Regions from separate parts of the Anoxybacillus sp. FSL W8-0382 genome, predicted to be linked through region 2. Evidence: a T-box and tRNA genes for the amino acid it is inferred to sense, from the RefSeq annotation. Region 2 holds a T-box; the other holds one or more tRNA genes.
The links. The T-box of region 2 lies ahead of leuS (leucine--tRNA ligase). A T-box ahead of a tRNA ligase gene usually reads a tRNA of that ligase, here a tRNA-Leu.
Positions count from the first base shown of each region.

Region 1: it has a tRNA-Leu gene. The T-box ahead of leuS (leucine--tRNA ligase) is inferred to sense a tRNA for this amino acid. The anticodon was not compared.

Region 1 covers NZ_JBBOPX010000001.1:2,342,749-2,354,416, forward strand. Annotated here, with positions in the region: gene yhbH (sporulation protein YhbH) at 1-1,096, opposite strand, end outside; gene NSS60_RS12370 (IS701 family transposase) at 1,405-2,586, shown strand; gene NSS60_RS12375 (PrkA family serine protein kinase) at 2,687-4,582, opposite strand; gene trmL (tRNA (uridine(34)/cytosine(34)/5-carboxymethylaminomethyluridine(34)-2'-O)-methyltransferase TrmL) at 4,864-5,337, opposite strand; gene NSS60_RS12385 (amidase domain-containing protein) at 5,349-6,206, opposite strand; gene queG (tRNA epoxyqueuosine(34) reductase QueG) at 6,264-7,400, opposite strand; gene NSS60_RS12395 (B3/B4 domain-containing protein) at 7,462-8,124, shown strand; tRNA gene NSS60_RS12400 (tRNA-Gly) at 8,206-8,279, opposite strand; partial or broken gene NSS60_RS12405 (IS982 family transposase) at 8,722-9,392, opposite strand; gene NSS60_RS12410 (hypothetical protein) at 9,688-10,068, opposite strand; tRNA gene NSS60_RS12415 (tRNA-Leu) at 10,184-10,267, opposite strand; tRNA gene NSS60_RS12420 (tRNA-Leu) at 10,319-10,404, opposite strand; tRNA gene NSS60_RS12425 (tRNA-Cys) at 10,416-10,489, opposite strand; tRNA gene NSS60_RS12430 (tRNA-Gly) at 10,501-10,572, opposite strand; tRNA gene NSS60_RS12435 (tRNA-Gln) at 10,578-10,652, opposite strand; tRNA gene NSS60_RS12440 (tRNA-His) at 10,670-10,745, opposite strand; tRNA gene NSS60_RS12445 (tRNA-Trp) at 10,755-10,828, opposite strand; tRNA gene NSS60_RS12450 (tRNA-Tyr) at 10,839-10,923, opposite strand; tRNA gene NSS60_RS12455 (tRNA-Thr) at 10,929-11,004, opposite strand; tRNA gene NSS60_RS12460 (tRNA-Phe) at 11,016-11,091, opposite strand; tRNA gene NSS60_RS12465 (tRNA-Asp) at 11,115-11,190, opposite strand; tRNA gene NSS60_RS12470 (tRNA-Met) at 11,195-11,271, opposite strand; tRNA gene NSS60_RS12475 (tRNA-Val) at 11,300-11,375, opposite strand; rRNA gene rrf (5S ribosomal RNA) at 11,386-11,502, opposite strand.
Region 2 covers NZ_JBBOPX010000001.1:509,181-520,848, reverse strand. Annotated here, with positions in the region: gene NSS60_RS02820 (NAD(P)/FAD-dependent oxidoreductase) at 1-1,087, shown strand, start outside; gene NSS60_RS02815 (rhodanese-like domain-containing protein) at 1,120-1,416, opposite strand; gene leuS (leucine--tRNA ligase) at 1,475-3,892, opposite strand; T-box leader at 3,955-4,167, opposite strand; gene NSS60_RS02805 (ISLre2 family transposase) at 4,366-5,715, opposite strand; partial or broken gene NSS60_RS02800 (ISLre2 family transposase) at 6,047-7,396, opposite strand; gene NSS60_RS02795 (3-phenylpropionate MFS transporter) at 7,546-8,697, opposite strand; gene NSS60_RS02790 (dienelactone hydrolase family protein) at 8,709-9,332, opposite strand; gene NSS60_RS02785 (cytochrome P450) at 9,403-10,536, opposite strand; gene dgt (dGTP triphosphohydrolase) at 10,518-11,645, opposite strand.

The DNA.
Region 1 (11,668 bases), 1.8 Mb from region 2:
TTTGTTTTAAAATGTAGTAACGGAATTTTTCATCCTTAATATGTTTATATGCTGACATAAGGGTAGAGTGACGATTGTACTGATTCACTTCTCCATATCCAAACATATTCGATACTTTCATTAATTCTTGCACAAGCTTGACACAGCGGGCGTTATCGGACGTTAAATTATCGCCATCGGAAAAGTGAAATGGATAAATGTTATACTTCGTCGGTGAATAGGTCGTTTCAATGACTTCAAGTGCCTTTCGATACGCTGATGAACATATCGTCCCGCCACTTTCCCCTTTTGTAAAAAATTCTTCTTCCGTTACAATTTTCGCTTCAGTATGATGCGCGATAAAAACAATATCGACCGTTTCGTATTTCGTCCGTAAAAATCGCGTCATCCAAAAGAAGAAGCTTCTAGCCATATACTTTTCCCATACGCCCATTGATCCGCTCGTGTCCATCATTGCGATGACAACCGCTTTCGAATCCGGCTTAATGACTTCATTCCACGTTTTAAATTTTAAATCTTCGGGATAAATTGGATAAAAACTCGGATTGCCACTTAATGCATTTCGTTTAAACGCAGCCATCATTGTTTTTTTCTTGTCGATGTTCCCCATCAATCCCGTTCGGCGAATATCGTTAAACTCAATATGTTGCACAACATGATCAGCGTGTTGTTTTTTCCTTAAGTCTGGAAGTTCTAATTGACTGAATAACGCTTCTTCAAGTTCCATTAGAGATACTTCTGCTTCATAATAATCTTGCCCTGCCAAATCACCTGCCCCTTGCCCTTTTCCGGGTCCTTTTTGACCGTCACCAGAACCGTCGCGCGCAATAACATCACCAACTTGACTGTCCCCATCGCCTTGGCCGACGTGCTTATTTTTGTCATAGTTGTAACGAATTTTATATTCATCTAACGAACGAATCGGAATCTTAATGACATCGCGACCGTTGGACATAATGATGCTTTCTTCTGTAATTAAGTCACCGAGATTATTTTTAATTGCCTCTTTCACTTTTTCTTCGTGCCGTTTTTGATCATCGTGGCCTTTTCGATGGAGGGACCAATCTTCCTTTGACACAATGAAGTTTCTACTCATTTTTTCCCCTCCTACATATGAAATAATCATGCACAAATTCTTTTTCCTCGCATACACTATGTTGGCTAATAAAAAATCATAAATGAATGGCTAGTTACTTTATCCTATGCGACGACCGAAAAAAATTGACAAATGATTGCGAAAATTGTTCAAATCCCTTTCTGAAGGACAAGCCTGTTTTATACGATGCTGTAGATGAGCAAATTTACTAACATAAATTTACAACCAAACAAAAAAGAAGACATGAACCCGATTCCTTGGTTAGAATAGATGTGCCAACAAACCATTCACAAGGAGGTTCATGTCTCATGAATAGATTAGCACATCACCAAGGAATCCACAAGTTTTTGACGATGTTGGGGTTGGCCCTTTATTTCTCGAAACCTGTCATGAAGCATCTCGTTCATATCGTGGATGCGATGATTACAAAGGGCTTTTCGGGAACGCTGACCGATCTACATCATGGGAGTTTTCATCCGAACCATCGCACGACACTGAGCCATTTTTTCACGAAAAGCCCATGGGAGGAAGAGACGCTGCTTCGCAAACTCCAACAGTGGGTGCTTCATCGTGTCGAACGCAGCTCGAAACGAGAGAATCAACCCATTTTTGTTTCGATCGATGATACGATTTGCCAAAAAACGAAGCCCTCGTCACGGGCAACACACGCCATTCAAGGGTGTGATTGGCACTATTCTCACGCAGAGAAAAAGTCGATCTGGGGACATTCTCTCGTTTGGCTCATGGTTCATACGATGACCCAAGCGTTTCCTTTTGCCTTTCGCCTCTACGACAAGACGGCGGGGAAAAGCAAAGGGGAACTCGCGATCGAGATGCTTTCTTCGTTGGATGTGAGTCGCCCCGTTTATGTGCTCATGGACTCTTGGTATCCATCGAAAACCCTCGTGGGAGCCTGCTTGAAAAAAGGGTTCCACGTCATCGCGATGCTGAAGACGAATCGGATTCTCTATCCAAAAGGGACGGCCATTCAAGCAAAGGAATTTGCCAAATCTATGGAGCCACGGGATACCCGCCTCGTCACGGTGGGAAAAGAGCGTTATCGGGTGTATCGCTACGAAGGTGCTCTGAACGGTCTCAAGGATGCCGTGGTGCTGCTCGCATGGAAAGCCGATCAGCCGATGACGCCGAAACATCTTCATTGCGTCTTGAGCACCGATCGCGAGCTAAGCGATGAAGAGATCTTGCGCTACTATGCTGCACGTTGGTCGATCGAATGTTTTTTCCGTCAAGCGAAAGACCAGCTGAAACTCGATGGATACCGCGTTCGCGGGCGTCGGGCGGTGAAACGGTATTGGATCTTGGTGCAACTTGCGTATATGTACAGCATGTTCGAGTCGAACAGTGATTTTTCGGATGGGCTCGATCTCCTGCGCAAGAGAAAAGGACATAGCCTCGTGGAGTTCATTTACCGTGCAGCGAAACAAAATATTCCCATTGATACCGTGAAAAAACAGCTCCACGTGGCATAAGGGGTACCCTGTTTGTCTCTTTTTAAATGGTAATTATTGTAACGAAAATTGCTCAACTACAGTACGATGATAAAACAAAGCATGCCAAGTGCGGCATGCTTTATCGGTTTAACAAGCTTCCGACGTAACGAAGCAATTCATTTGCTGAAGTGGAGTTATAACCATACTCATCAATTAACCGCGCAACAACTTCATTAATTTTCTTGAGTTGTTGTTCATCAGGTGTTTTTGTAGACGTCGTAATTTTGACAATATCTTTTAAGTCTGCAAACAACTTTTTCTGGATCGCTTCACGCAACCGTTCGTGCGAATTGTAATCGAATCGTTGACCTTTGCGGGCATATGCTGAGATACGAATTAAAATTTCTTCACGAAATGCTTTTTTCGCATTCTCCGAAATGCCAATTTGCTCTTCAATCGAACGCATCAGCTTTTCATCTGGATTCATTTCTTCTCCTGTGAGCGGGTCCCGAATTTTCGCTCTGTTACAATACGCTTCTACATTATCTAAATAGTTATCCATTAACGTTTTTGCTGATTCTTCATACGAATAGACGAACGCTTTTTGTACTTCACGTTTTGCAATTTCATCGTATTCTTTTCTTGCAATCGAAATGAAATTTAAATAACGTTCCCGATCTTCTTTTGAAATAGACGGATGATGCTCTAGCCCTTCTTTTAATGCTCGCAATACATCTAATGCATTAATGGACGGCACTTCTTTTCGAATGATACAAGACGAAATACGATTAATAACATAACGTGGATCAATACCACTCATTCCTTCATCTGGATATTCTTTTTTCAGCTCTTCGACATCCACTTCATTAAATCCTTCAACTAACTCACCGTCATACAAGCGCATTTTTTTCACAAGGTCGATATCACCGCGCTTCGGCTCTTTCAATCGCGTTAAAATGGTAAACATCGCTGCTACCCGCAGCGTATGCGGTGCAATATGCACATCTTCTACGTCACTTTCGCGAATCATTTTTTCATAAATACGCTCTTCTTCTGACACTTTTAAGTTATATGGAATCGGCATGACGATAATTCGCGAATGAAGCGCCTCATTTTTCTTATTAGCAATAAACGAACGATACTCTGTTTCATTCGTATGAGCAACAATGAGCTCATCAGCACTAATAAGTGCAAAACGTCCCGCTTTAAAATTTCCTTCTTGCGTCAAAGAAAGTAAATGCCATAAAAATTTTTCATCACATTTCAGCATCTCTTGAAATTCCATAATGCCGCGATTTGCTTTGTTTAACTCCCCATCAAAGCGATATGCGCGCGGATCCGATTCGGACCCATATTGAGCAATCGTAGAAAAATCAATGCTTCCTGTTAAATCAGCAATATCTTGGGACTTCGGATCGGATGGGCTGAACGTCCCGATTCCGACACGTTTATCTTCTGAGAAAAAGATGCGTTCAACCATCACATCTTCAATGCGCCCACCGTATTCTTTTTCAAGCCGCATCATATTTAATGGCGACAAATTTCCTTCGATACGAATACCGTACTCTTTATAAAACTCGTCGCGTAAATGGTGCGGGATTAAATGAAGCGGATCTTCGTGCATCGGACATCCTTTAATGGCATATACAGCACCACGATCGGTATATGAGTACGCCTCAAGCCCTCTCTTTAACATCGTCACAAGCGTCGATTTTCCGCCGCTTACTGGCCCCATTAACAACAAAATACGTTTTCGAACATCTAATCGTTTCGCAGCTGGATGAAAATATTCTTCTACAAGACGCTCTAGCGCTTCCTCAAGTCCAAACAACTGGCCGCTAAAAAAGTTGTATTTTTTCTTCCCATCCACTTCTTCTACGCCCGCATCTTTGATCATATTGTAAACGCGAGAATGAGCAGACTGAGCTACCCATGGCTTTTCTTTTACGATTTCTAAATATTCCGCAAATGTCCCTTCCCACTTTAACTTCTGTTCTTCTTCTCTATATTTTTGTATTTTTTTTAAAATGTCCATACACGGACCTCCTCCACCGTTGTGATCTAGCATTGTGATTAATACCATATGTATGCAAGGATGTCCGGGATCATTCGTGAAAGAATGACTTTCATCCCGACATGCAATTAAGCTATAATGAAAACGTGGACATTTGTTGTCACTTCATCAAGGGAGGAGATTGTATATGAAGACGCTTCTCATTCTTGGCGTAATCGCTGCCTTTTTGGTGGCGATCTTCACCGCAGGATATAATGATAAGCCAGAAGTAAAAAATTAAGCGACTTTCATTCGAAAGTCGCTTAAAATACGTTTGGAAAGTTTTGTTGTCTTAACGCTTCATACACGAGGATAGCAGCTGTGTTCGATAAATTGAGCGAACGGACGTATTCATTCATCGGAATACGCAAACAACGTTCCATGTTATTTTCAATTAAATCTTTCGGCAATCCGCTTGTTTCGCGACCAAAAACGAAAAAGTAGTCTTTCGTTTGATCGCTATAGTCAAAAGAGGTGTAATATTTTTCTCCAAACTTCGTAATAAAGAAAAATTGACCTTCCTTATATTTTTCGAAAAGCTCTTGTAATGAATCGTAATAATGAACGTTAACATACTCCCAATAATCTAATCCGGCACGCTTTAACATTTTGTCATCAGTTGAAAATCCGAGCGGTCGAATTAAATGTAATGACGTTCCTGTCGCCGCGCACGTACGCGCGATATTTCCTGTGTTTGCTGGAATTTCTGGTTGATATAAAACGACATGTAAAGCCACATTCTTCACTCCTATATTCGATCAATAATATGAAAAAACTTATATTGAATATTCGGCGTATAAGCGGTTGAATCCTCGTATGACCAATAACGCATTCTACTATTGGACGTATGGGCATTGACGAGAGGCATCCCTTGTTTATCTTTCGCGACAACGATCGTCGTGTGATCGAATCGTCCGTCCCCTTGAAAATCATAACAAATGACGTCACCAAGAGACAACTGTTCCGGCGATTTTTTTTCAACTGCTTGAATACCTGTTTTCGTTCCACTTAAATACCAACGAAATGCATGTGCAACCGTCCACGTATAGCTCCAATCGTTTTCTCGCATCCACCATCCTTTCGTTTTATTTGGATATCCGATCATCGGAATACCGCCCGCATGCAAACATTGAGAAACGAAATTTGTGCAATCAACATGGAATTGATGAAACGCGGGGTTATAATCATTCCACCATACTTCAGCATATCGTACTGCGGCTAATCGATCATACGTATAACGAACTCGTTCATCTTCATGACGTTCTTGTTTTTTTTCAACTTGTTCCGTCTCCATGTTAGGCAAAAGCGGGCGATCACTCACAAGCTCACGTCGTTCAAATATTGCTTCACGCATCTCTTGTTCCTCTTCAACATACATCCACCCGTCTTGCCAAATAAAAAAACGGAAATGAACGATGTAGCGGACGAACGTGTGAGAGGCAATATGTTTCTTTTCTATTACGACTCCTTTTCCTTCGCATTTCACAAGCTTCGCCTGTCGCTTCGCCAGCAGTTGCTTTTTTCGTTCCATTTCCTCATCCGTCACATTAGCCGCAAAAAAGGAACGAATACGCTGATCGAGAAGGGCGTGTAGCTGTTTTCTCATCTCGCTCACCACTTTTTCGTTTTTTAATACGTTATGTCAGAGATGAAAGAAAAACAACTACACATTTTCAAGCATCGCTAACGCGTTATCAATTTCTCGAATAACGTCCTCATCTTGTTCTTTTTCTTTTGCTTGCTGGAGCATCGGCACAACTTTCCTGTTTCCGATTTTCCCAAGCGCCCACGCCGCGGTTCCACGAATGACTGGACGTGAATCTTTTTGAAGCAATATCAATAAATCGTCGATGGCACTTTCATCTTTATAATGAGCTAATGCGATAATGGCATTCCGTTGAATCGGTTTTTTCCCACGCCATGCCCCCGATAAATGCCCAAACGTCTCTTTAAATTGGCGATTCGTCATATGAAGAATTGGTTTTAATAGCGGTTTCACCACTTCTGGATCCGGCTCCATCTCTGGATGGAAATGAAAGTCTTTTCCTTTATTTTTCGGACAAACAAGTTGACACGTATCACATCCGTACAATCGATTACCAATTTTATCGCGAAACTCATCAGGAATAAACGTTTTCGTTTGCGTTAAAAAAGCAATACATCGCTTCGCATTCAACTGTCCCCCTTGCACAAGTGCGCCTGTCGGACAAGCATCAATGCAGCGCGTGCATGTCCCGCATTGATCTTCAATTGGCGCATCCGGAGGAAACGGGATATTTGTAATCATTTCTCCTAAATATACGTACGATCCAAACTCTGGCGTAATAATTGAGCAGTTTTTCCCACTCCATCCGATACCTGCACGCTCGGCTACTGCCCGATCCGATAATTCTCCTGTATCTACCATTGATTTTACTTTTGCATCTGGTACACGTTCTAAAATAAATTGTTCTAATTTTTGTAAGCGATCGCGTAAAACAACATGATAATCTTGTCCCCAGGATGCGCGACAAAAAATGCCTCTTCGTTCTGTTTTCGTGCTTCGCGGTGCGTTTTTTAGCTTCGACGGATACGCGAGGGCAATTGCAATAATAGAACGTGCTTCTGGAAGCAATAAAGATGGGGTTGTCCGCTTTTCAATATCAGGCTCCTCAAATCCTGATTCATATCCGAGTTGTTGCTGGTGACGCAGTCGTTCTTTTAATTCGCTAAACGGATCCGCATGAGCAAAACCGATTTTATCAATGCCGATCGTTCGGCTATATTGAATGATTTCTTCCTTTAATGCTTCAACGTCCATCCCCGAATCCCTCCTTTCTTTGTTGTTTATGTTACAATGTAAAGAAAAAGGAGTGAACGATATGTTAACCATTTGTGACACAATAAAACAGCGCGTACCTCATTTTAAAATCGGCGTCCTTACATACGATCAAATCGTCGTCGGTCCATCCCCCAACATGCTGAAAGGGAAACTTCGCCAATTTCAAGAGTTGCTATATTTTGATATGGAACAAACTCCGTTGGCTGAATGGCCAGAAGTAAAAGAATGGCGGTCTGTATTTAAACAAATTGGCACAGATCCGAGCCGATATCGTCCTTCATCGGAAAGTTTGCTTCGTCGCGTACAGAAGCAAAGTTTTATTCCATCCATTCACTCGGCGGCCGATGTGAATAACTTTTTTTCCTTATATTATAAACTACCGATCGGCATTTATGATCGAGATCATCTAACAGGAGATATAGCCGTCACGATCGGTACACAAGCAGATGAATATATCGGCATCAATGATCGGACGACAAATTTTGATCGAAAACTCGTCACAAAAGACGCTCAAGGCCCGTTCGGCAGTCCAATCGTTGATTCGAAACGAACAATGGTTACAGAGCAAACAACAAATGCAATTCAAATCGTATATTTTCTGCCCTCATTTACAGAAACGCAATGTGAACAAATATTGCAAGCGATGAAAGAGATGTTTATTCAAATCCATGGGGGTACAGCTCATACACAACTCATCATATAACAAATACGGGGCGAAGCGAAATAAAAAAACGCAATGCCCCGTTCATCTTCGAAACGAAACACTGCGTTGTCCCCGTATGTATGGAGCGGGTGATGGGAATCGAACCCACGACATCAGCTTGGAAGGCTGAGGTTTTACCACTAAACTACACCCGCATCATTGTATTCACTATATCCACAATTGCCCTGCACGCTCAACTATGCCTCTTCCTCTTCCCGCTTACTCAACGATGATCGGTGCGTCGAGGCAACTCGTCGCTTATTCGACGATGTGTCGCTCGTGGCTGAGGTTTTACCACTAAACTACACCCGCATGCAGAAAAAGTAGAAATTTGTCGAATCAGATGCAAAAATAAAAACAGGAATCCCTGTTTCGTAATTACGTTTTACATTATATCGACTCCCCTCGGACAAGTCAATACGTTGTTCACAACTTTTTCAAAAATGCATCACTCATCTCTTTATAACTCATTTTTCCCTATAAAATCAATGCGCGCATATATGCCTGGACAATAATAGGCATCGTGGTTACAAATGAAGAAGAGATTTGACATAACACCTTTTGGTTTCATACACAATCAAATTCATATAATCAAAAACGATGATTTTTGCGAGATGGAGTCCAAAAAGCGATTTGGTACGCTTCATACAACTTTTTTTTGCAATTCGCTACTGATAAATCCTTTATCACCCAAATTAAAAGGATGAGGAATTTGGGTCATGACGGTTTCAGCTGCAGTTCGATCGTGACAGGACGCCTCCGTTACCACGTATCCCATGGGCAGTCCTTGGTTGGTCACCTGAAGATGGAGCTTAAATCCATAGTACCACTGCTTTTTCGATGCACAGAGACCGATGTCCGCGATTCCTTGAAATCGTTTGACTCGGTACATTCTTGCGGCATGGCACAACTCGAGTGGTATACTATCTACGACCGCATAGGCGTGGTGTTGTCCACGTTTGGCTAGCTCATGGCGGATCCATTTGATCGCAAAGCGCAGCGCTCGACAACGGCGATTGTATCGAGAACGTTGTAAACAAGTTCCCAGTCACAAAGCGATGCCATGCACGTTCGGAAGAGAAGCCAAGCAGCTTTCCTAAAAGATGAATAGCAATGATCACCGTATCTTCTTGTTTCACCAAATGACGATTGCGACGTTGAAGATAGAATTGAATTTGTGACAGCTGGGCAGAAACAAAAAAGAAAATGACTGCATATTGTTTTTGAATCTTTGCTTGATCTGTAGTAAAATGAAAGGGCTCTTGCATGGGAATTCTCCTTTCGAATGTTGGTTGGCACTTCCATTCTATAGGAGATCCACAAGCAAGGGCTATTTTTATGCTTACTCGATTTTATATAGCACCACGGGTTTCTAAAAAACTGAATGAAAAATCCTTTTGTTCCGCCCTACCAAGGTGCGAAATATGAGTTAGTAACAACTTGACGCGTTCGCTTTTCTTAACGAGATAATACCGCAAAAACAACAATAAAACAAGGCGGAGCGAACCGCCTTTTAGTTGTTAATCTTTCCCATCTCTTTGTTAAAATCCATGACGAGTGGCGCTATACTTCTTCCAACTGAACTTGCTTACAAATAATTTTTAACAACGGCTCTTTATAATCAAAGGTATAGATATGAAAATGGTAAAATTCGCTTGAATTTGCTTCTACATTTTCGAAGAGAATAATAGTGAACAAGCTATCAAAATGGATATCACGCCTTGACATTTCTAGTATCTCTTTTTTTATTTTGTACTCCACATCTAGGCAATCCTTAAAATGCAACGCTAATGTCCTATTTTCCTCCCTATTCTCCTGTGTATCCCAATAATAGTCTATCGTGATAGATAGGTCTAATGGATTATTCCATTTCATATCCGTTATGATACTATCCGTGAAATCAAAATGATCTTTAATTTCTTTATAGTTGTTCGCAATGATCATTTTATTCACCTACTTTCCAAAATAAAAATGCGTCAAATGTATTCGGTAAATAAAAAACAAGGGATTTCACCTTTGTGAAACCCCTTGTCCCTAAAACCTTTTCCCTATTTAACAGTGCCGATGGTGGGAGTCGAACCCACACTCCCGCAAGGGAACACGATTTTGAGTCGTGCGCGTCTGCCAGTTCCGCCACATCGGCATGGAACAATTAAATTTTATCACACAAACTTGCTTTGTCAAGCCTTTACAGTGCCGAGGGCCGGACTCGAACCGGCACGGTAGTCACCTACCGCAGGATTTTAAGTCCTGTGCGTCTGCCAATTCCGCCACCCCGGCGCATAAAAAAATGGAGGCGGCAACCGGATTCGAACCGGTGGTAAAGGTTTTGCAGACCTCTGCCTTACCACTTGGCTATGCCGCCATGAAACGAAGAGCGGAAGACGGGACTCGAACCCGCGACCCCCACCTTGGCAAGGTGGTGTTCTACCACTGAACTACTTCCGCATATATGGCTGGGGTAGCTGGATTCGAACCAACGCATCACGGAGTCAAAGTCCGTTGCCTTACCGCTTGGCTATACCCCAAAATTTTCAAGCATATATGGGGCGACTAGTGGGAATCGAACCCACGAATGCCAGAGCCACAATCTGGTGCGTTAACCACTTCGCCATAGCCGCCACGTTTTTTGGCAGGGGCAGTAGGAATCGAACCCACACCGGAGGTTTTGGAGACCTCTGTTCTACCATTAAACTATGCCCCTAAAGTCAAAATGGTGGAGGGGGACGGATTCGAACCGCCGAACCCAAGGGGAGCGGATTTACAGTCCGCCGCGTTTAGCCACTTCGCTACCCCTCCGCAGATGGTGCCGGCTGCAGGACTTGAACCCGCAACCTACTGATTACAAGTCAGTTGCTCTACCAATTGAGCTAAGCCGGCATCATTTAAAATGGTGGCTCGGGACGGAATCGAACCGCCGACACAAGGATTTTCAGTCCTTTGCTCTACCGACTGAGCTACCGAGCCGTCTAAGTAATTCACTTATATAGTGGCGATCCCGACGGGACTCGAACCCGCGATCTCCTGCGTGACAGGCAGGCATGTTAACCACTACACTACGGGACCATTTTGGTTGCGGGGGCAGGATTTGAACCTGCGACCTTCGGGTTATGAGCCCGACGAGCTACCTGGCTGCTCCACCCCGCGATGATAAAAGTAAATCAATGTTCATACATGGTGGAGGATGACGGGATCGAACCGCCGACCCCTTGCTTGTAAGGCAAGTGCTCTCCCAGCTGAGCTAATCCTCCATTGCATCTTGCCCGGCAACGTCCTACTCTCGCAGGCGGTGTCCCGCCAACTACCATCGGCGCTGGAGAGCTTAACTTCCGTGTTCGGGATGGGAACGGGTGTGACCTCTCCGCCATCGTCACCGAGCAATAATGCTTTAGACAAATGTTATTATAACGGAATATTTTTTGTTGTCAAGCATTTTTTTATTCCTTCAAAACTAGATAACAGAACAGTCGCCTTCGCTTTTCTTACTGTCTAGCTTCGAACTAACATCCTCCTACGCCTTCGCTTTTTCCGTTCGACGTGCAAG
Region 2 (11,668 bases):
TATTCAACACATTCCGGGAAACGGCCGTTTTTTATATGGCGCATTTTCAATGTTTAATAATGAAGATATTATTCGCTTTTTTGAACGGCTTGGCGTTCCGTTAAAAGAAGAGGATCACGGTCGTATGTTTCCGGTGAGCGATAGTGCGCAATCTGTCGTACAAGCTTTGCTTCGAGAATTAAAACGATTGCGCGTCGACATTCGCGTTCATACTCCTGTCAAAGACATTGAATATAAAGATGGATCCGTATATGGAGTGACGCTGCGAACAGGGGAAATGATTCGAGCAAAAGCGGTTGTCGTTGCCGCCGGAGGGAAATCTGTGCCACATACCGGTTCGACAGGGGACGGCTACGCATGGGCAGAAAAAGCTGGACATACGATTACAGAACTGTTTCCAACCGAAGTGCCGATTGTTTCACACGAACCATTTATTCAAAAGCGAACGTTACAAGGATTATCACTACGCGATGTGGCATTAAGCGTATTAAACGCAAAAGGGAAACGAATCGTGACACATCGTATGGATATGATTTTTACACATTTTGGGGTTTCAGGACCAGCAGCACTACGTTGTAGCCAGTTTGTCGTCAAACAATTAAAAAAGCAACCGTCCGTTATGATGACGATCGATGCCTTGCCAGATGATAAAGAAGAAGCGTTATTTCAACGCATTGTACGTGCCATAAAAGAAGAACCGAAAAAAACGATAAAAAATATTGTAAAGGCACTTCTCCCTCTTCCTGAGCGATATATATTATTTTTATTTGAACAAGTAGCGATCGACCCGCAAACGACCGCGAGTACGTTAGGGTACGACAAAGTTCGCTCATTCGTCGCGACATGCAAGACGTTTTCTTTTTCCGTTCATGGCACGTTGCCGCTTGAAAAAGCGTTCGTCACAGGGGGTGGCGTGTCAGTGAAAGAAGTGCATCCGAAGGAAATGGCATCGAAGTTAATGAAAGGTCTTTATTTTTGCGGAGAAATTTTAGACATTCACGGTTATACGGGCGGCTACAATATTACTGCCGCACTCGTCACCGGACGACTCGCTGGAATGCACGCTGCCATATATGCAAAACAATAAGATCGCCACGAAGCGATCTTATTGTTTTATCTTTACACAACTTCTCCGTCCCATCCGAGCATGCCATCGACAATGTTACATACATCATAACCATGCGCCTCTAAATAACGGCAAACGTGTTCACTACGCACGCCAGAACGACAAATAATCACATATGTTTTCTGTTTGTCTAGTTCACTCATTCGTTCAGGAATGTCCCCCATCTTTATATGAATCGCTGATGGAATCATTCCGAAAGCGACTTCTTCATCTTCACGCACGTCAATAACCTGAATTCGCTCCCCAGCTTCGATCATTTGTTTTAATTGAGCGGCTGTCATTTCTTTCATCAATCTCTTCCTTTCTTTAGCAAAAGCCCCCCGCCACATGTGCGAGAGGCTTTGTACATTAATTTGCAACAATGTTCACTAATTTTCCTGGTACAGCGATCACTTTACGCACCGTTTTTCCTTCAATTTGTTCTTTAATTTTTTCGTCTTCCATCGCCAATTGTTCAAGTTGTTCTTTCGTTGCATCAGCTGGCACATGTAGTTTTGTACGTACTTTTCCATTCACTTGAATGACAATTTCGACTTCATCTTCAACTAATTTTGCTTCATCATATGCTGGCCAAGCTTCGTAAGCAATCGTGTTGCTATGACCTAGTTTTTCCCACAACTCTTCAGCAATGTGCGGACAAACTGGCGATAACAGTTTTACGAATCCTTCCATGTATGCTTTCGGCAATACAGGCGCTTTATATGCTTCATTAATGAATACCATTAATTGTGAAATGGCGGTATTAAAACGAAGCGCTTCGTAATCTTCGGTTACTTTTTTCACTGTTTGATGATATACGCGTTCAAGCGTATCTGTTTCCGGATTGTCAACGATTTTTGGATTTAGTTGACCGTTCTCTTCAACGAATAAACGCCATACGCGATCGAGGAAACGGCGTGCACCGTCAAGTCCTTTTGTCGACCATGCAATCGATGCTTCTAAAGGACCCATAAACATTTCGTATAAACGTAATGTATCGGCGCCATGGCTTTCAACAATATCGTCTGGGTTGACGACATTTCCTTTTGATTTGCTCATTTTTTCATTATTTTCCCCAAGAATCATCCCTTGGTTGAATAGCTTTTGGAACGGTTCTTTTGTTGGCACAACACCAATATCGTATAAAAACTTATGCCAAAAACGCGCGTATAACAAGTGCAATACGGCATGTTCTGCCCCACCAATATAAATGTCGACAGGCAACCATTTTTCTAATTTTTTAGGGTCAGCCAATTGCTTATCGTTATGCGGATCAATATAGCGCAAATAATACCAGCAACTTCCTGCCCACTGTGGCATCGTATTCGTTTCGCGACGACCTTTTTTGCCTGTTTTTGGGTCAACAACGTTCACCCATTCTTCAATGTTTGCTAGTGGGGACTCCCCTGTGCCCGACGGTTTAATTTCATCTGTCTTTGGCAACACAAGCGGTAATTCTTCTTCTGGCACTGGCGTCATCGTACCGTCTTCCCAATGGATGATCGGAATCGGTTCGCCCCAATAACGTTGGCGGCTAAACAACCAATCGCGGAGGCGATACGATACTTTTTTCTCTCCTTTTCCGTTTGCTTCTAGCCATTCAATCATTTTTTTCGTCGCTTCTTCTTTATTTAACCCGTTTAAGAAATCAGAGTTCACGTGTTCCCCGTCACCTGTGTACGCTTCTTTCGAAATGTCGCCACCGGCAACGACTTGTTTGATCGGCAAATTGAATTTTTTCGCAAATTCATAATCGCGTTCATCATGGGCTGGCACTGCCATAATTGCGCCTGTACCGTAGCTCATTAACACGTAATCTGCGATCCAAATCGGCAATTTTTCCCCATTGGCTGGGTTGATCGCATATGCTCCCGTAAATACACCTGTTTTTTCTTTCGCTAAATCCGTGCGCTCAAGATCGCTTTTGCTTTGAATTTGTTTTAAATATGCTTCAACCGCTTCTTTTTGCTCAGGTGTTGTAATTTTTTCAACGAGCGGATGTTCAGGGGCAAGCACGGCATAAGTTGCACCAAATAGCGTATCTGGACGCGTTGTAAACACCGTAAACGTTTCATCGTGTCCATCGACTTGAAAATGAATATTTGCTCCTTCTGAACGGCCGATCCAGTTGCGTTGCATTTCTTTAATGCTTTCCGGCCAGTCTAATTCTTCTAAATCTTCAAGTAAACGGTCCGCATATGCCGTAATGCGAAGCATCCATTGTTTCATCGGCTTACGAATGACTGGATGACCACCGCGCTCGCTTTTACCATCAATGACTTCTTCATTCGCAAGTACCGTCCCTAGTGCAGGACACCAGTTGACCGGCACTTCATCCATATACGCTAATCCTTTTTCATATAGCTTTAAGAAAATCCATTGTGTCCATTTGTAATAGTTCGGATCGGTCGTGTTCACTTCGCGATCCCAGTCATATGAAAAACCGAGCGATTTAATTTGACGGCGGAAGTTGTTAATATTTTTTTCTGTAAATTCAGCTGGGTCATTTCCTGTATCAAGCGCATATTGCTCGGCTGGTAATCCGAACGCATCCCATCCCATTGGATGCAACACGTTATATCCCTGCATGCGTTTCATGCGCGCTAAAATGTCCGTTGCTGTATATCCTTCTGGATGACCAACGTGCAATCCCGCCCCTGATGGATATGGAAACATGTCAAGCGCATAAAACTTTCGCTTTCCATCGTCTTCTGTCGTTTTAAACGTTTTATTTTCTTTCCAATACTTTTGCCATTTTTTTTCGATTTCTCGATGATTAAAACTCACGTGACAAACCTCCTTTTAATCCATTTTTAACAAAAATGAAAAACAAAAAACCCCCCATCCCAAAAAGGGACGAGAGGATTCTCCCGCGGTACCACCCTTGTTAGCGCACGAATCGTGCACTCACTTTCATCATTAACGCAGATTCACGGCGCATGCTACTTCATTCGCATACGCGACTCCAAGGCGAGTTCGTAAACAAACTTCGGTTGACTCGCACCACCCGTCAACTCTCTGCCGACCATTTGTTTACTACTACTCCTTTTCACCGTCATTTTCCATTATTTCATTATACATATCATTTTAAAAAATTTACACCTTCGTTGCAAGTGTATTTAAATTTACGTTTGAGTCAAGACTTTGTGGGAGATTTTTTTCTCGACCGATTTTTTTGGTTATATATGGTTTTATAAAATCGTTATATGTAAGCGCTTTTACTTACTCTCATCCTGTAGGTATGTGCGTTTTCTCTCGTTTTAAAAACCTTTCAATGCTTGCAATGCCTCGTAAATCGGTGTCCCTGAAGATTGGCGAAGGTATGGGATGTTATCTCGTACCACTTCTGTCATTTGCGTTTGCACGCGCTTCAGTGCCTTTTTCACGATCGTTTCTCGTTTCGTTTCTTCTCGTTCTTCCACGCCATACATCACTCCATCGCGTGTCCGAATGAGTAACGTATCTTTTATCGCGACGATCGCTCGCAACATCGCTTCAATCCCTGCATCCCTCCAACTTCGACCGTTTTTACTTCGTTTCGCAAACACATGCATCGTTCCTTCCGCACTCCCCATCGCCCTCATGTTTGTCGTGTCAATCCCTTTTTCCTTCAACCATACGCGATAGTCACGTAAACATCCTGGTATCTCCTCGATTCGACGAACAAGCGCCTCGAGTTGCTTTTCCTTCTCCTCATGTTCTAACGTACCGATGGCACTTGTGAGTTCTCGTAACACACCTTCTTCATCCCATGATGCTAACTTCTTTCGAATCACCCGATATCTCGCATGACCTCGGAACAATTGACGAATCTCTCTTGCCACATGGAACCGATCAAGCTGAAAGTACCCCCTGTCCCCGAAATATTCTCGACACGCTGTAATCCATGGGGCTCCATCTCCATTGATGACCACCCAATCCTCAAACGGATCATAGCTGTATTCCTTCATCAGAAAATTCTCTACAGCTTCCCAAATCGGTTCATTCGTTTGATGAACCATATACCGTCGATTCACTAAGGATACGCGTTTCCCGTTTTTCTCCCATCCTTGGTGAATCGTGATGATCTTTTCTTCTTTTCCTTTGATGCGGCTTCGTTGACGTTTCACGTACAACCCGTCTGCTTCGATAAAAAACACGCGCCCTTTTTTCTCCATCGCACGGTGCCCTTCCACCTCTGCCTCGATGATGGACTGGCGAATCGTTTCGTGACTCATACATGCATACCCCACCAGCTTTTCAAGCGACTGCGCAGCCTGTCGATACGAAGAACCCGTCACGGCGAGATGAATCGCTGTCTCCTCTAATAGCGGACTCACTCCATGCGCCCCATCGAACTGGAGAAAGACATCGAGTAAAGACGTATACACCTTTTTTTCACGGTCAAAGTAGTAGTTTCGCTTCACTTCCACCTCTCCAAATAGCGTTTGGAGTCGGATCGTCCGCTTATCTTTGAGCGCATATCGTTTCTTGTCCCGCTGTTCTGCCAATGTGCGGTCGATCTCCTCCAACACCTGTTGAAGGAGATGACCATATTGTTTTTGCATATGTCTAAATAAAGACTGTTCGATCTCTTTTAATGTCAAGCCGTTTGTGATATAATCCTGCATGGGCTCCACTCCTTTCTTTGGTTGTATTTTTTTTTCACACTTACTACCTTACCAGGAGGAGAGCCCGTTTTTCATCTATTTTGCTTACATATCTGACAGGTTCCTTATTATACCAAATCAGGAACCTGTCTTTTTTTCTCCCACAAACATTTTACTCATACTAAATTTACACCTTCGTTGCAAGTGTATTTAAGTATGGGTTTGAGTCAAGACTTTGTGGGGGATTTTTTTCTCGACCGATTTTATTGGTTATATATGGTTTTATGGACTTGTTTCATGTAAGCGCTTTTATCTACTCTTATCCTGTAGGTATGTGCCTATATCTGTGTTTTTAAAAACCTTTCAATGCTTGCAATACCTCGTAAATCGGTGTCCCTGAAGATTGCAAAGGTATGAGATATGATGTCGTACCACTTCTGCCATTTGCGTTTGCACGCGCTTCAGTGCCTTTTTCACGATCTCTTCTCGTTTCGTTTCTTCTCGTTCTTCCACGCAACACATCACTCCATGGCGTGTCCGAATAAGTAACGTATCTTTTATCGCGACGATCGCTCGCAACATCGCTTCAATTCCTGCATCCCTCCAGCTTCGACCGTTTTTACTTCGTTTCGCAAACACATGCATCGTTCCTTCCGCATCCCCCATCGCTCTCATGTTTGTCGTGTCGATCCCTTTTTCCTTCAGCCATATGCGATAGTCACGCAAACATCCTGGCATCTCCTCGATTCGACGAACAAGCGCCTCGAGTTGCTTTTCCTTCTCCCCATGTTCTAGCGTACCGATGGCACTTGTGAGTTCTCGTAACACCCCCTCTTCATCCCATGACGCGAATGTTTTTCGAATCGCCCGATATCTCGCATGACCTCGGAACAATTGCCGAATCTCTCTCGCTACATGGAACTGATCGAGCTGAAAGTACCCTCTATCTCCAAAATATTCACGACAACCCGTGATCCATGGGGCACCATCTCCATTGATGACGACCCAATCTTCTAGTGGATCATACCCATATTCTTCCACCAAGAAGCTCTCGATGGCTTCCCAGATTGGCTCATTCGTTTGATGAACATAGTTAGCGTCGGTTCACCAAAGAAACTCGTTTGCCGTTTTTCTCCCATCCTTGGTGAATCGTCACAATTTTCTCTTCTTTTCCTTTCATGCAGCTTCGTTGCCGTTTGACGTACAACCCGTCCGCTTCAATGAAAAACACCCGACCTTTTTTCTCCATCTTGCGGTGTCCAACGACTTCAGCCTCGACAATCAACTGACGAATCGTTTCGTGGCTCATGCACGCATATCCCACCAGTTTCTCTAAGGACTGGGCAGCTTGTCGATACGATGAACCTGTCACTGCCAGATGAATCGCTGTTTCTTCTAACAACGGACTGACTCCATGTGCCCCCTCAAACTGAAGAAAAGCATCCAACAGACAGACATACCTCCGTTTTTCCCGATCGAAGTAATAGTTCCGCTTGACTTCCACTTCTCCAAACATCGTCTACATCCGTATCCCTCGTTTATCTTTGAGCGCGTATCGTTTTTTATCTCGTTTTTCTGCCAATGTGCGGTCGATATCCTCCAACACCTGTTGAAGCAGTTGACCATATTCTTTTTGCATATACCGAAACAATAACTGTTCAATGTCTTTCCATGTGACTCCATCTGTGATATAATCCTGCATGGGCTCCAATCCTTTCTTTGGTTATTTTTTCGCACTTACTACCTTACAGGAGGAGAGCCCATTTTTCATCTATTTTGCTTACATATCGGACAGGTTCCTGATTATACCAAATCAGGAACCTTTCTTTTTTTCTCCCACAAACATTTTACTCATACCTGAAATGTGCTGGATTGACGGGTAAGCTCTTTAAGCATCGGGCATAGGAATAAACTAGGTGCCACGACCAATGCCATTCCGAGAAATGGGAATCCAGGTGAATACAAGTACAAGTATCCACTGACAAGTGTTAAAACCCCAGTGGTTAAACTCATGGCAAGTGATGCGTAGAGTCCATGAGCTGAAGGAATTTTGTCCTTACTAATATATTGATTAACAAAAGTCATGAATGCAAAGTGCGTGAGACCAAATGTTAAAGCGTGCAACGGTTGAGAAAACACAAAAACCAGTAGATTCTCAAAAAAATAGACACTTGACCAACGGATAATTGATGCAATCCCGGCCAATAGAAACATAGTCGCTACATCGAACTTAGTGAATACTCGGTTTGAAATGTAAAAGAACCCGATTTCAGCTAAGACAGCCAAAACAAGGATTCCACCAATATAAACACTATTGATTCCTATGTGTTTAAGATAAATAACTCCGTAATTATAATAGGCAGCATGGGTACCTTGTAAAACCATACTCAGGAGGAGACATATTAAAAATGATTTTGATTTCAGTAATTCAAAGGAACCTCCTGCCCGTTGAGAAAGCTTAACTCTTAAGCTTGATGGAGATCGAATTAATGATAGGATTAAAATGAATAGATTACCGAGTAAAAACAAATAGATAATATTGTTCGCATTTTTTGAGGCTACCCATCCTGTTAACACTGATGAGAGAATAAAACCGAACGATCCCCATAATCTGCATTTTCCATAGTCAATCCCATTTTCTTCTTTTGATAGAATGGAGGCCTTTGTCTCGTTGATAGGTAACAACATGGGATAGATGAGGCTGAAAAAGACCATTACTAACATAAGCCCTGCCAAATTATTAAAAGGCAAAAAACATACTAGGATGATTAGAGATAAAAAAGCGACTATAAGCGAAACGTGTGATAACCAATACCTTTTGCACAAGGCAGGAAAAATGTACGAAGTTGAAAAAGCTCTTACTAGTAATCCGATGGATATCACGATCCCTGCTTGTTGAGCAGTTAACCCTTTTGTAATCAGCCAAACGGTCCAGTACGGTAAGAAAATCCCCCAGGTGAAGAAAAATACAAAAAAGTTTGTGGATAACCATGTTTGTTTCATAACACTTCCCCTCATGTCAATACATTTTTTTTCGTTTTCTGAATGGTTTCAATAAGTTGTAGGGACAGTTCAAAAGCCTTTCTTTCTGAATCCGGATGATAGTTATCGGAGAAGGGATTAGCGAACCCGTGCTGTCCTTTAAACAACTCGACTTTTATCCCTGATTTACAGGATAATTGCTCGATGAGCCAGTTAACATTAAATGACTTTTCGTGCTCAGAAAACAGTAATAGTACGGGTAGTTTTGGGAATAAATTGAGATAGTCTCTAATCCGTGATCCATAGTAACCTATGGCCGCATCTCCTATGCCATAATGTTCGCAACATAACCAAGCTACGGTTGCACCGACGCTATACCCCCAGAACACAATGGTTTTGTATCGAGACTTTAAGGAATCTACTAAATTTAAAACTTGTTTTTTCGCTTTTCCAAATCCAATTTCATTTTTGAAATATTGGTAAGCATCTGCCTCATCATCATAATGAAAATGATCTCGATTTAATAAATTGGGGCAGTATACATCATACCCTTTAGTGGCAATCATTTGAGCTACGTGTTTCATATGATCGTTAATCCCATAGATTTCATGTATTAGGATGACAGCAACATCAGAATAATTACAGTGTTTTAACATGATATGACAAACTCCTTATCCTTATAATTAAAGATAGAGGGGGTGTCGCACTCCCCCTCAGTATAGGAAGTTAGTATTTGATCGGCATTGTAACAATACCATGAAAGGTAGGGTTAGGCGTCCATTCAGGTCTTTCAAGATTATATAAAGGTGTAATGTGAGAAAAACGTTGAATAACTTCTTTTAAAATTTCGGCGATTTCTACGCGAGCAAATGCTGCAGCAATGCATGCATGATAACCACCACCAAAACCAATATGCTGTTTACCTGTCCGATTGATATCAAATTTTTCTGGATTTTCAAAAACGCGTTCATCACGACCAGCGGAACCGAGGAAGAAATAGACCGAATCTCCTTCACGAATAAGTTGGTTATGAATAGTAATATCTTGGGCAGCGTGTCTTGTTATGTATTGAATTGGTCCTTCAAGTCGCATAGCCTCATCCAAGACCTTAGGAATTAGAGACAGATCTTTTTTGAGTTCATCAAATACTTTTGGATGTTTGAACAATAGATGCAACGTATTACTTAACATGAACTGCGGAATTTTATGTCCACCAAAAATTAGATGAATGGTTTGTGCGATAAGTTCATCGTCACATAATTCTCCTTCCTCACCCGGATTATCTGAGATTAAACGGCTTAACAAATCGTTGCGTTTTTTGATGCGTCTTTCAGCAATTGCTTCTGAAAGAAACATGTACATTTCTTTCATACTTTTTTTGGTTTGATCGCTAATATCTTTGTCAGGGACGTGGGAAACAACAAAGTTTTGCATAAATTGAGCAATGTCATCTGACCAACGGATAAAACGTTTAACCTCTTCACCTGGAATACCAAGCATTTTACAAAGTACCAACGCCGGAATTGGATGAGCAACTTCAGAAACGAAGTCAAACTCGTTCGAATGTTTTTCAACCACTTGATCTAAAACTGATGTTACAATTTTCTTGATTTCAGGAGTGATAGCCTCAATCTCTTCTTTCCAAAAAGCACGGTTCATGTATTTTCTTAAACGTGTATGGATTGGACGGTCGTTATAAATCATCCATGTGGATATAATGTCGATGATCTCCTTAAAGTGCTTGTCTTCGCCTTCAGGGAGATTTTTCATTTTGTGCCAAATTAGTGGGCTAGTGATAAAGGTGTCTCCCTGCAAATATTTTGTGATGTCATCATATCTTGTTATAAACCACGAACGCATTTCTTCATTCCAATAAGTCTCATGTTAGTGTCTGAACCTCTGTTTTTGTGGTTATCAAAAAATAGAAAATTAAATATTCTTTTAATATAATCATCTATTCTGATTTCAAACTTGAGGTTTATATCATTTTTCAGAAAACATATCTTTGTAATTTGGATTAATATTGCTAGTTTCAAGCTGCTATGTAATGGTAATTGTATTTTGCTGTAGTAAGGCTTTGCTGGATTTATATAAAATTCTAAGGAATCAATAAATTCAATAACAATTTTATTTAATGCATATCTTTCCCTAGATATTTGGCCAGATAAAAAATCTTCCAAGAAATTATCTTTGATTTCATTGAAAAGACAATTGATTATTCTCTCTAAATTATCAATATTCTTATAATTAGGGTTAGATGTTATACCTTCTAATATTAACGAAAGTATAGTATTTGAGTTTAAAATATTAGCAAATTGATTTCTACTAAAGAAACCCACCATGTCTTTTATATCGTAGATGGCATTAGAGATATCATCTGCGAGTTCAATTATATATTCTTCAATAACAGGTTGATTGTAAGTCTGGAGAATTTTATTTACAAAAATAGATGACTCCTGATAATATCCCTTAATTAAATTCGCTTCTTCTTCCCTTTTAAGAGGTATTACATTTTTATGTTTAAGAAGCGCGGCTACAGTTCTTAATGTAACATTATGAGATTCTTCAGTTACAATTCTTATTGTTTGAGCATTGGATTCAAATCCCCCAAAGCATTTCATTATATTATCAAGACTTCTTTCGGCACTATGACCAAAAGGAGGATGTCCTATATCATGCGCAAAGGTTGCCGCATGAATAAGATTCAAATCAATAGTTGGTAAATCATTTTTTAACAAATGATTGTTTACTCTTTCAGTAATTATTTCTGCGATTTCGTTGACTTCCAAAGAATGAATCAATCTATTCCGTAAATTATGGTTATGAGGAAATGGAATAAGTTGTGTTTTAGTATGTAAAATACGAAAGTATGGTGATCTTAGTATTCGTTGGTAATCGCATCTAAACTCTGAAATCGAAATCTTTTCTTGTTCTGGTGAAAATCTGCTTTTGTCATATTTTTTATACATTAACCTCTCCCACTCTACAAAAA